DNA from 2 places in the Neobacillus sp. DZ-9 genome. Region 2 is predicted to be linked to the other one. Evidence: riboswitches for the same ligand, from Rfam matches in the RefSeq annotation. Region 2 holds a riboswitch; the other holds the start of a gene.
The links. A riboswitch is a leader RNA that binds a small molecule or an ion and turns the genes downstream of it on or off. The one in region 2 is predicted to bind glycine.

Region 1: another riboswitch for glycine. It lies ahead of AC59HZ_RS12720 (amino acid permease); the one in region 2 lies ahead of gcvT (glycine cleavage system aminomethyltransferase GcvT).

The regions. Positions count from the first base shown of each region.
Region 1 is NZ_JCAIOL010000004.1:165,601-169,790, reverse strand. It holds gene AC59HZ_RS12730 (phytoene desaturase family protein) at 1-93, opposite strand, end outside; gene AC59HZ_RS12725 (DJ-1/PfpI family protein) at 220-771, opposite strand; gene AC59HZ_RS12720 (amino acid permease) at 997-2,361, opposite strand; glycine riboswitch at 2,525-2,605, opposite strand; gene glsA (glutaminase A) at 2,837-3,763, opposite strand; gene AC59HZ_RS12710 (hypothetical protein) at 3,824-4,190, opposite strand, start outside.
Region 2 is NZ_JCAIOL010000001.1:437,866-442,055, forward strand. It holds gene AC59HZ_RS02200 (YqhG family protein) at 1-318, opposite strand, end outside; gene AC59HZ_RS02205 (DEAD/DEAH box helicase) at 296-1,984, opposite strand; glycine riboswitch at 2,151-2,239, shown strand; gene gcvT (glycine cleavage system aminomethyltransferase GcvT) at 2,501-3,604, shown strand; gene gcvPA (aminomethyl-transferring glycine dehydrogenase subunit GcvPA) at 3,623-4,190, shown strand, end outside.

The DNA of each region.
Region 1 (4,190 bases), on a different contig from region 2:
CAATACGACGGACTTATTTCCCCTTGCCAAATCAATAGCAGCTGTTAATCCAGCCAGCCCCCCGCCAATAATGGCTGCATCATACGTTTTCACATTATTTCCTCCATTTCAATATGGTTTTCATAAACAAGACGGGGGAGGCTGTTTTTTTGTGACAACATAAACACAATAAATAAAGCTCGTAGAGTACTAATTTTCTCTACGAGCTTCTTCTCAGTCTTATTTGTTTAATAATTTTATAAACTCTTTCATAAAACCTGGAAGATCCGGCCATGCGTGTCCGGAAACGAGATTGCCTTGAACATGGAGGTGATTTTCAATATAGGTTGCCCCAGCTGCTTCCACATCTGGCTTGCAGGCGATATAAGCAGTTAATTCACGGCCTTCCAAGTATTGGCGCACGGTTGTTAACACCTGACCTGCATGGCAAATCGCCGCAACAGGTTTATTTGCTTCAAAAAAGTGGGCGACAATTCTTGGAACATTTTCATTTAAGCGAATGTATTCCGGAGCTCTTCCCCCTGGAATAATCAACCCGTCAAATTCGTCCGGATTTACTTCTTCAAAAGCTAACTGTGCTTCAATTAAGTATCCTTTACTTTCCGTATAAGTATCCCATCCAATGAAGTCATGTACTACTGTTTGCAGCTTCTTCTTGGATGGTGCAGCTATCTGCACATTGTAGCCTTCTTCAAGACAACGAAAATACGGGTAATAAACTTCCAATGCCTCTACAGCATCTCCTGCCAGGATTAATACTTTTTTTGACACCTTAACGACACCCTTTCTTAAAATATTAGGCTAGTACCTATATTTATATATTCTTCATACTTCCTTTAATTTCCTTAAATCCAAAAATAAATTATCGGACAAAAAGTAGCTTAAACAGGATAAAGGTGCAATCCCAAGATCTCGGATTGCACCTTTACATTTATCCCCTACCTCCCGCCTCCGATATATCACACATCGGGGGCAGGCACAAATCGATTGTTGATTCTATGCCGATAATTTTAGATTTTTATCCTTTCTCCTTCTATATGAATACAACGTAAACAATAGAATAAACCAAAGTGGTGTCAACAATAAGGCCGTGCGAGTAGCTTGAGCGAACAGCATAATAATAAGAATCATGGCAAACAAAGTTAGAACAGCGTAGTTCATAAATGGAGTAAACGGTGCTTTAAAGGTTGATTTTTTCTGTAAGTCGGGACGTGTTTTCTTATACCTTACATGGCAGATAAGAATGACACCCCACACCCAAATAAAACAAATCGCACTAATGGTTGTCACGATCCCAAAGGCTTGTTCCGGAATCAGTTTGCTCAAAAGAGCTCCTCCTGTTAAAACAAGCGTGGAAATCAATAACGCGTTACTTGGTACATGATTTTTATTCAATTTAGCAAAATGATCTGGCCCCTGATCCTTTTTGCTTAAATTAAATAAAATCCGGCTTGTGGAAAACATCCCGCTGTTACATGCAGAAGCGGCGGAAGTTAAGACGACAAAGTTAATTATGCCTGCAGCAATTGGAATCCCGACCAAGCTAAAGGTTTTGACAAAAGGACTTTCTGCTGCATTTAGTTCTGTCCAAGGATTAATGCATAAAAGAACAATCAATGCACCAACGTAGAAAAAGAGAATTCTTAAAGGAATTTTGTTAATAGCAGATGGGATATTTTTTTCCGGATTAGATGTTTCCGCTGCCGATACTCCCACTAATTCCACACCGACAAAGGCAAATACAACCATTTGAAAGGAAAGCAAGAAGCCTGAAATCCCGTTCGGAAAAAGTCCGCCATGTTCCCAAAGATTTTTAATTGAAACCGTTCCCGCATCGGTCTTGAATCCCATCACTAACAAAATAACCCCTATACCGATTAAGGCGACAATGGTTATGACCTTTATTAACGCAAACCAAAACTCCAATTCTCCAAAAAGCTTCACAGTTAATAGATTTAATCCTAATAAGACGATTAAGCAAACGAGCGCAGGTATCCACTGGGGGATATCAAACCAATAGCGAACATAAACTCCAACTGCAATCACATCGGCCATCGCCGTCATAATCCAACAAAACCAATAGGTCCATCCGGTGACAAACGCTGCCCGCGGTCCGAGATAGTCTTCGGCAATGTCAGTGAAAGATTGATAGCCCGCTTTAGACAGCAAGAGTTCACCTAGCGCCCTCATAACAAAAAAACAGGCGATTCCTACGATTAAATAGGCCAGTATGATGGATGGCCCCGCCAGCTGTATGGCTTTACCGGAACCCAAGAATAATCCGGTTCCAATGGTGCCGCCAATGGCGATTAGCTGCACGTGACGATTTTCTAAATTCCGCTTTAATTCTCTTTGTTCCATTTCAATCTTCCTCTCAAATTGATGAAAAATGTTTCATGTGAAACGATGAACAAAATAGTAAACTCAATAAAAAAAGAGATTGGAGGGCCTCCAATCTCTTAGGTCTAAGAATAACAAATAATAATTGTTACGCTAACGAATGTCAGTATAACAAATAAATATTCAGTACTCTTCTGTCCTTTTGCCTGAGATTATGAACCCTTCGGCGCCGCGGTATTCCTGCGGTCTCTCCAGAAGCTGCTCCTGCTATAGTGCGATCCATAGCGATCATAGCTTGCTAAATTATTAATTTTTTTGATTGAGTTTAACTATTGTTGAATAATTTTTAATTTTAATAGTATTCTAACAATGTGTCAATAATTAAAATTTATCTAATTGCTTATCACAAGGCCCTCAACCCCGTGGTTCTTGAAACGACAATTCGGAATCGGGCAGGAACGAATGAATCCCATCTGGCATCCAGATGGGATTTCTTTTAAAACATACTCAACCGATATTTTTTTGATAAAAGTTCTAAAAGTTTAAGTCCGGCCACACTGTTCCCTTTTTCATCTAAGGCAGGACCGAAAATGCCAATTCCAAATTTACCAGGAACAGCCCCCATGATTCCGCCTGATACACCACTTTTAGCTGGAATCCCTATTTTGATGGCGAATTCGCCTGATGCATTATACATTCCGCACGTTACCATAAAGGTTTTGCAGATTCTTGCTACATCGTCGGGTATAATCCGTTTCCCATTAAGAGGATCCACTCCATCCATCGCAAAAATCATGCCGATCCTCGCTAAACCCAGACAATTCATCTCGACAGCACACTGTTTGGTGTATAAATCCAATAAGGTTTCTACATCCTCAGTGATAATGTTATGCTGCTTCAGAAAATAGCATAATGCCCGGTTTAAATCAGCCGATTCAAATTCGGAACGGGCTACATTTTCACAGTAACCAATGGAAGAGTCATCGGCCAATTCCCGGATAAAGCCTAATAACCGATTGAATCGATCCTCCACTGTATCCCCTTTTATCATATGGGTCACGACCAGTGCCCCAGCATTGATCATTGGGTTCAATGGCTTGGCCGGCATTGTTTCCAACTTGGCAATCGAATTAAACGGGTCTCCAGTTGGCTCCATCCCAACTCGTTCAAATACATAGCGATAGCCTCTTTCCATTAAAACAAGGGCTAAACTGATAACCTTTGAGATACTTTGCAACGTAATCTTTTTATCAATATCACCCGCTGAGATACATCTTCCGTCAGGATAATTTATCGCAATCGATAAATCACCAGGATTTGCTTTACCCAGCTCGGGAATATAGTCTGCAACCTTGCCATCTTTTGTATATTTTTTTGCATCTTCCACAAATCTCTGTAATTCGTCACTTTTTTGACACGGCATTATGCATCACCCGTAGTAGTTTCTTGGAACTATATCTAAAATATCTCTTTAAACCTCATCTTAATTTTTGTTACTAGATAACTCTTTGTTATTAAAACTATCTGCTATTTTAATTGATTTTTCCACAACGGATTGAAACCCATAGATAATAATGGCCAAGAATACACATATAAAATACCAGGTTGTGTTTTTCATTTTTATAAATTTAACAACTCCAACTTTATTCCCAATGTAAGGCAAAGGAAAAGCGTTAATAAGGTCCAATACCATATTTGTAATTAAGTACTTTGGGAAATTCCCAAATGTTAATTTAAATATCCAAAGCGTTGCTACAAAATAAGGCCCTAATATATATGTAAAATCTATTGGCCCAGGTGATAGAGGATTTTTAGTTACCCACCATTTTTTCCTATAACAGATAAAACTA
Region 2 (4,190 bases):
TTCATAAAGCCGAATATAGCTGGCCAAATTTTTCGTCGATTCAAATATTTGATGGAGCCGAGGGGAGCCGAAATGAATAATCTCCCCTCTCATATTCTCAGGGGCCGCTTTTTGATTAGTAATAAACGTCAGCTTCATCGGATTTGGAATTCCGCCTGTTTTTTCTAAATAATGCCAGTAAAAAGGGCGGTTCATTAAAGCTTTATCAAGTTCGATTGTAAGCTGAACAGTTATATACCCTGGCTTATTCTCTACAATCGGACAATCATTTGCTTTAAAATAGTTCAAAAGAAAGCTATGAATTTCCTGCTGCTGCATGTGAATCTCCTTTCTTCATACTTTCTGCAAATTCAATCATCGATGATAAATTTTCCATTTTGATGCGCATTTCACCTTCTGATGCGGACTGTCCAAAAATATCAATTAAATGATCCTCAATATTGCCGAATTCCAGTTTTGTGAGAATATCATCGAGCTCGCCGATGACCTTCTCAAACAAATGAATTTTTTCATACAAAAGCTTGAGAATATGCTCTTCAACCGTGTTCTTTATCGCAAAATTATAGATCATAACATCCTTTTCCTGCCCAAGGCGATGAATCCGTCCAATCCGCTGCTCTAGTCTCATCGGGTTCCAAGGCAAATCAAAGTTAATGATATGATTGCAGAATTGCAGATTAATTCCTTCGCCGCCTGCTTCTGTTGCAATTAACACCTGGGCGTGCTTTTGAAACAATTCGCGCATCCAGTCTTTTTTACCGCGTTTAAACCCGCCGCGAAAAGGGACTGAGGAGATTCCATGCTGCTTTAAATACCATTGCAAATACAACTGGGTTGCACGGTATTCCGTAAAAATAATGACTTTGTCATTCGCTTTTTGAATTAACTCAAGTGCTTTTTCTGCCTTCGAATTTTGCTGAACAGCTTCCACCTTTTTAATTAAATACTGGATTTGTTCTTCAAAAGCCTGAGAAGGATTTTCCTTTTTCTGCAGCATGTTTTTAAGCGTATAAAAAACAGCTTCTCTGCTGCTGCAAGCTTCCCGCTGCAGGGTCATGACCGAGAAAGCACTTGTCTGGACCCAGTCACCATCGCTTTTTAGGTCTGTAATCGACATATACAGCTCTTTTTCCGGTTGTGTAAATTCGATGGGAATGGTTTCAACATGCCGCTTCGTCCATTCAATTCCCGTATCGGCACGGCGGTTCCGAATCATAACTTTATTGACCAGTTCTTTTAAATGCTCATCATCATTTAAGGAACGGGAATCGCGTTTGTATTTTTCGTAGAATGCAGTTTCGCTGCCTAAATGACCTGGCTTAAGGAGTGAAACAAGGTTAAAAATTTCCTCGATTCTATTCTGAATCGGAGTGGCGGTCAACAATAAACAAAATTTCTTTTTTAGATTCTGAACAAATTCATAGTTTTTTGTTTTATTATTTTTCAATTTATGGGCTTCATCGATAATGATAAGGTCATAATCCTGCTGGTAAATAATGTCCCGATGCGGATTTCGCTTCGCTGTATCAATCGAGGAAACCACCACATCGCACTGTTCCCATACATAGCTTTTCCTTTGGGTGATGGCAGGAATAAAAAACTTGCTATTCAGTTCAATAGCCCATTGGGTAACTAATGAGGCGGGAACAAGGATCAATACTTTTTTTACCAGTCCTCGAATCATGTATTCTTTTAAAATCAACCCTGCCTCAATCGTTTTCCCAAGTCCGACTTCATCGGCAAGTATTGCTTTTCCATTCATGTTTTCAATAACTTGCTTAGCGGTTTCAAGCTGGTGTGGCAATGGTGTTAAATTAGCCAGATGATTCGGTGCCTGAAGGCCCTCGAATTCAGGAATGACAAGGTGTTTTTCAACCCCTATCGCCAGTTTAAAAAGCTCCCAATTTCCCCAAGGACCATCGTTGTCAATTCTTTGCAAAAAATCATCCTGCCATGAGGAATCAAATTCAATTTCGACAGACATCGTTTCAGCTCCTGTTCCTGCAAAAGTTCCTTACAAAAGTTATTGCTCAATGTAATGTTTTAATGGTAGGATGATAATAGCTTTGAAAGTTTTAAATATTTTAATAAGGTAATTTATTTTAGAAGTATAATTAGTATGACCAAATTGGAAAATATTATAAATGCGGATGATAACAAGGGGAGAGACTACCTATGTAGCGCCGAAGGAGCAAGCAGTCCATGTGAATCTCTCAGGCAAAAGAACTCTTGTTTGACGCGGCTCTGGAGAGTGCTGTATAAATTGGGCAGCCACCAAAGGGGAAAGCCATTCCAGGTTAAACTTTCAGGTGCAAGGACAGAGACCTTCTTTCGTTTTAAGGGAGGTTTCTGTCCTTTTTTATGTTTTCCTTTGTCAAAATACTTTTTTAAATGCGAAATCAGAATAATATTTTTCCTGATTTTGTTAATGGGTTAATCTCTGTTAAAGAGTCAATTTTTACGAATAATGAACATGTAAAAGATTGAAGGGGGATTTAAGATGACTGAATTGAAACGTACTCCACTGTTTGACGTTTATAAGGAATACGGCGGGAAAACGATTGATTTCGGAGGCTGGGAGCTGCCTGTCCAGTTTTCAAGCATTAAGGATGAGCATGAAGCTGTAAGAACAAGGGCTGGATTATTCGATGTTTCCCATATGGGGGAAGTAGAAGTAAAAGGTGCTGACAGCTTAAATTATTTACAAAAGATGATGACAAATGATATTTCAAAAATAAAAAACGGCGGCGCCCAGTACACAGCAATGTGCTATGAAAACGGCGGTACTGTTGATGATCTGCTCGTTTATAAGATTGAAGATAATCACTATTTATTGGTTGTGAATGCATCCAATATTGAAAAGGATTATAAATGGCTTGTAGATCATTTAGACGGCGATGTCAGCCTTGAAAACCTTTCTGAAAGAACGGCACAGCTCGCCGTTCAGGGACCTCTAGCTGAAAAGGTACTTCAAAAGCTTACGGATACTGATTTAAGTGGAATTGGCTTTTTCAAATTTCAGCAGGAAGTGCTCATAAATGGAAAAAAGGCACTAGTATCTAGAACCGGATATACCGGGGAGGATGGCTTTGAAGTATATTGTGATTCTGCAGAAGCCGCACTGCTTTGGAAAGAAATTTTAAAAGCAGGAGAAGAAGAAAGGATTCTCCCATGCGGATTAGGCGCACGCGATACTCTTCGTTTCGAAGCGGTATTAGCACTCTATGGCCAAGAGTTATCAGCGGAAATTTCTCCACTGGAAGCCGGTATTGGGTTTGCGGTGAAATTAAATAAAGAAGCAGATTTCATTGGGAAAGAAGCTTTAAAGCAGCAAAAAGAAAACGGCCTCCCACGAAAATTGGTTGGTATCGAAATGATAGACCGAGGAATTCCTCGTCACGGCTATCCTGTCTATAAAGGTGAAGAATTAATCGGAGAGGTTACGACTGGAACTCAGTCTCCAACCTTAAAGAAGAATATCGGACTTGCGCTAATTAAGACAGAATTTTCTGGTCTTGATTCAGAGGTAGAAGTGGAAATTCGCGGTAAACGCCTGAAAGCAACAGTAGTTCCAACACCTTTTTATAAAAAAGAAAAGAAATAACAGAAGGGAGCTAGTTTTATGAAACATCGTTATTTACCAATGACTGAACAAGATAAGAAGGCTATGCTTGAAACGATTGGTGTTTCCTCTATTGATGAGCTATTTAGTGATATCCCTGAAAAAGTGAGATTTCAAGGTGAATATAATATTAAAGAAGCAAAATCAGAAACAGCATTAATGAAAGAACTTTTTAACATGGCAAGCCGTAATGCAGACCTAAAAAGAAATGTTTCTTTCTTAGGTGCCGGCGTTTATGACCATTACATGCCAGTAATTGTAGACCATGTCATTTCTAGGTCAGAATTCTATACAGCCTATACACCATATCAGCCAGAGATTTCACAGGGTGAACTTCAAGCCATTTTTGAATTCCAAACGATGATTTGTGAATTAACTGGAATGGATGTTGCTAACTCTTCGATGTATGATGGTGGAACTGCTCTTGCAGAAGCAGCGATGCTAAGTGCGGGTCATACAAAGCGCAAGACGATTGTTGTATCAAGTGCGGTACATCCAGAGTCCCGCGAAGTATTAAAGACTTACGCAAAGGGTCAATATCTTGACGTTGTAGAAGTTCCTTTAAAAG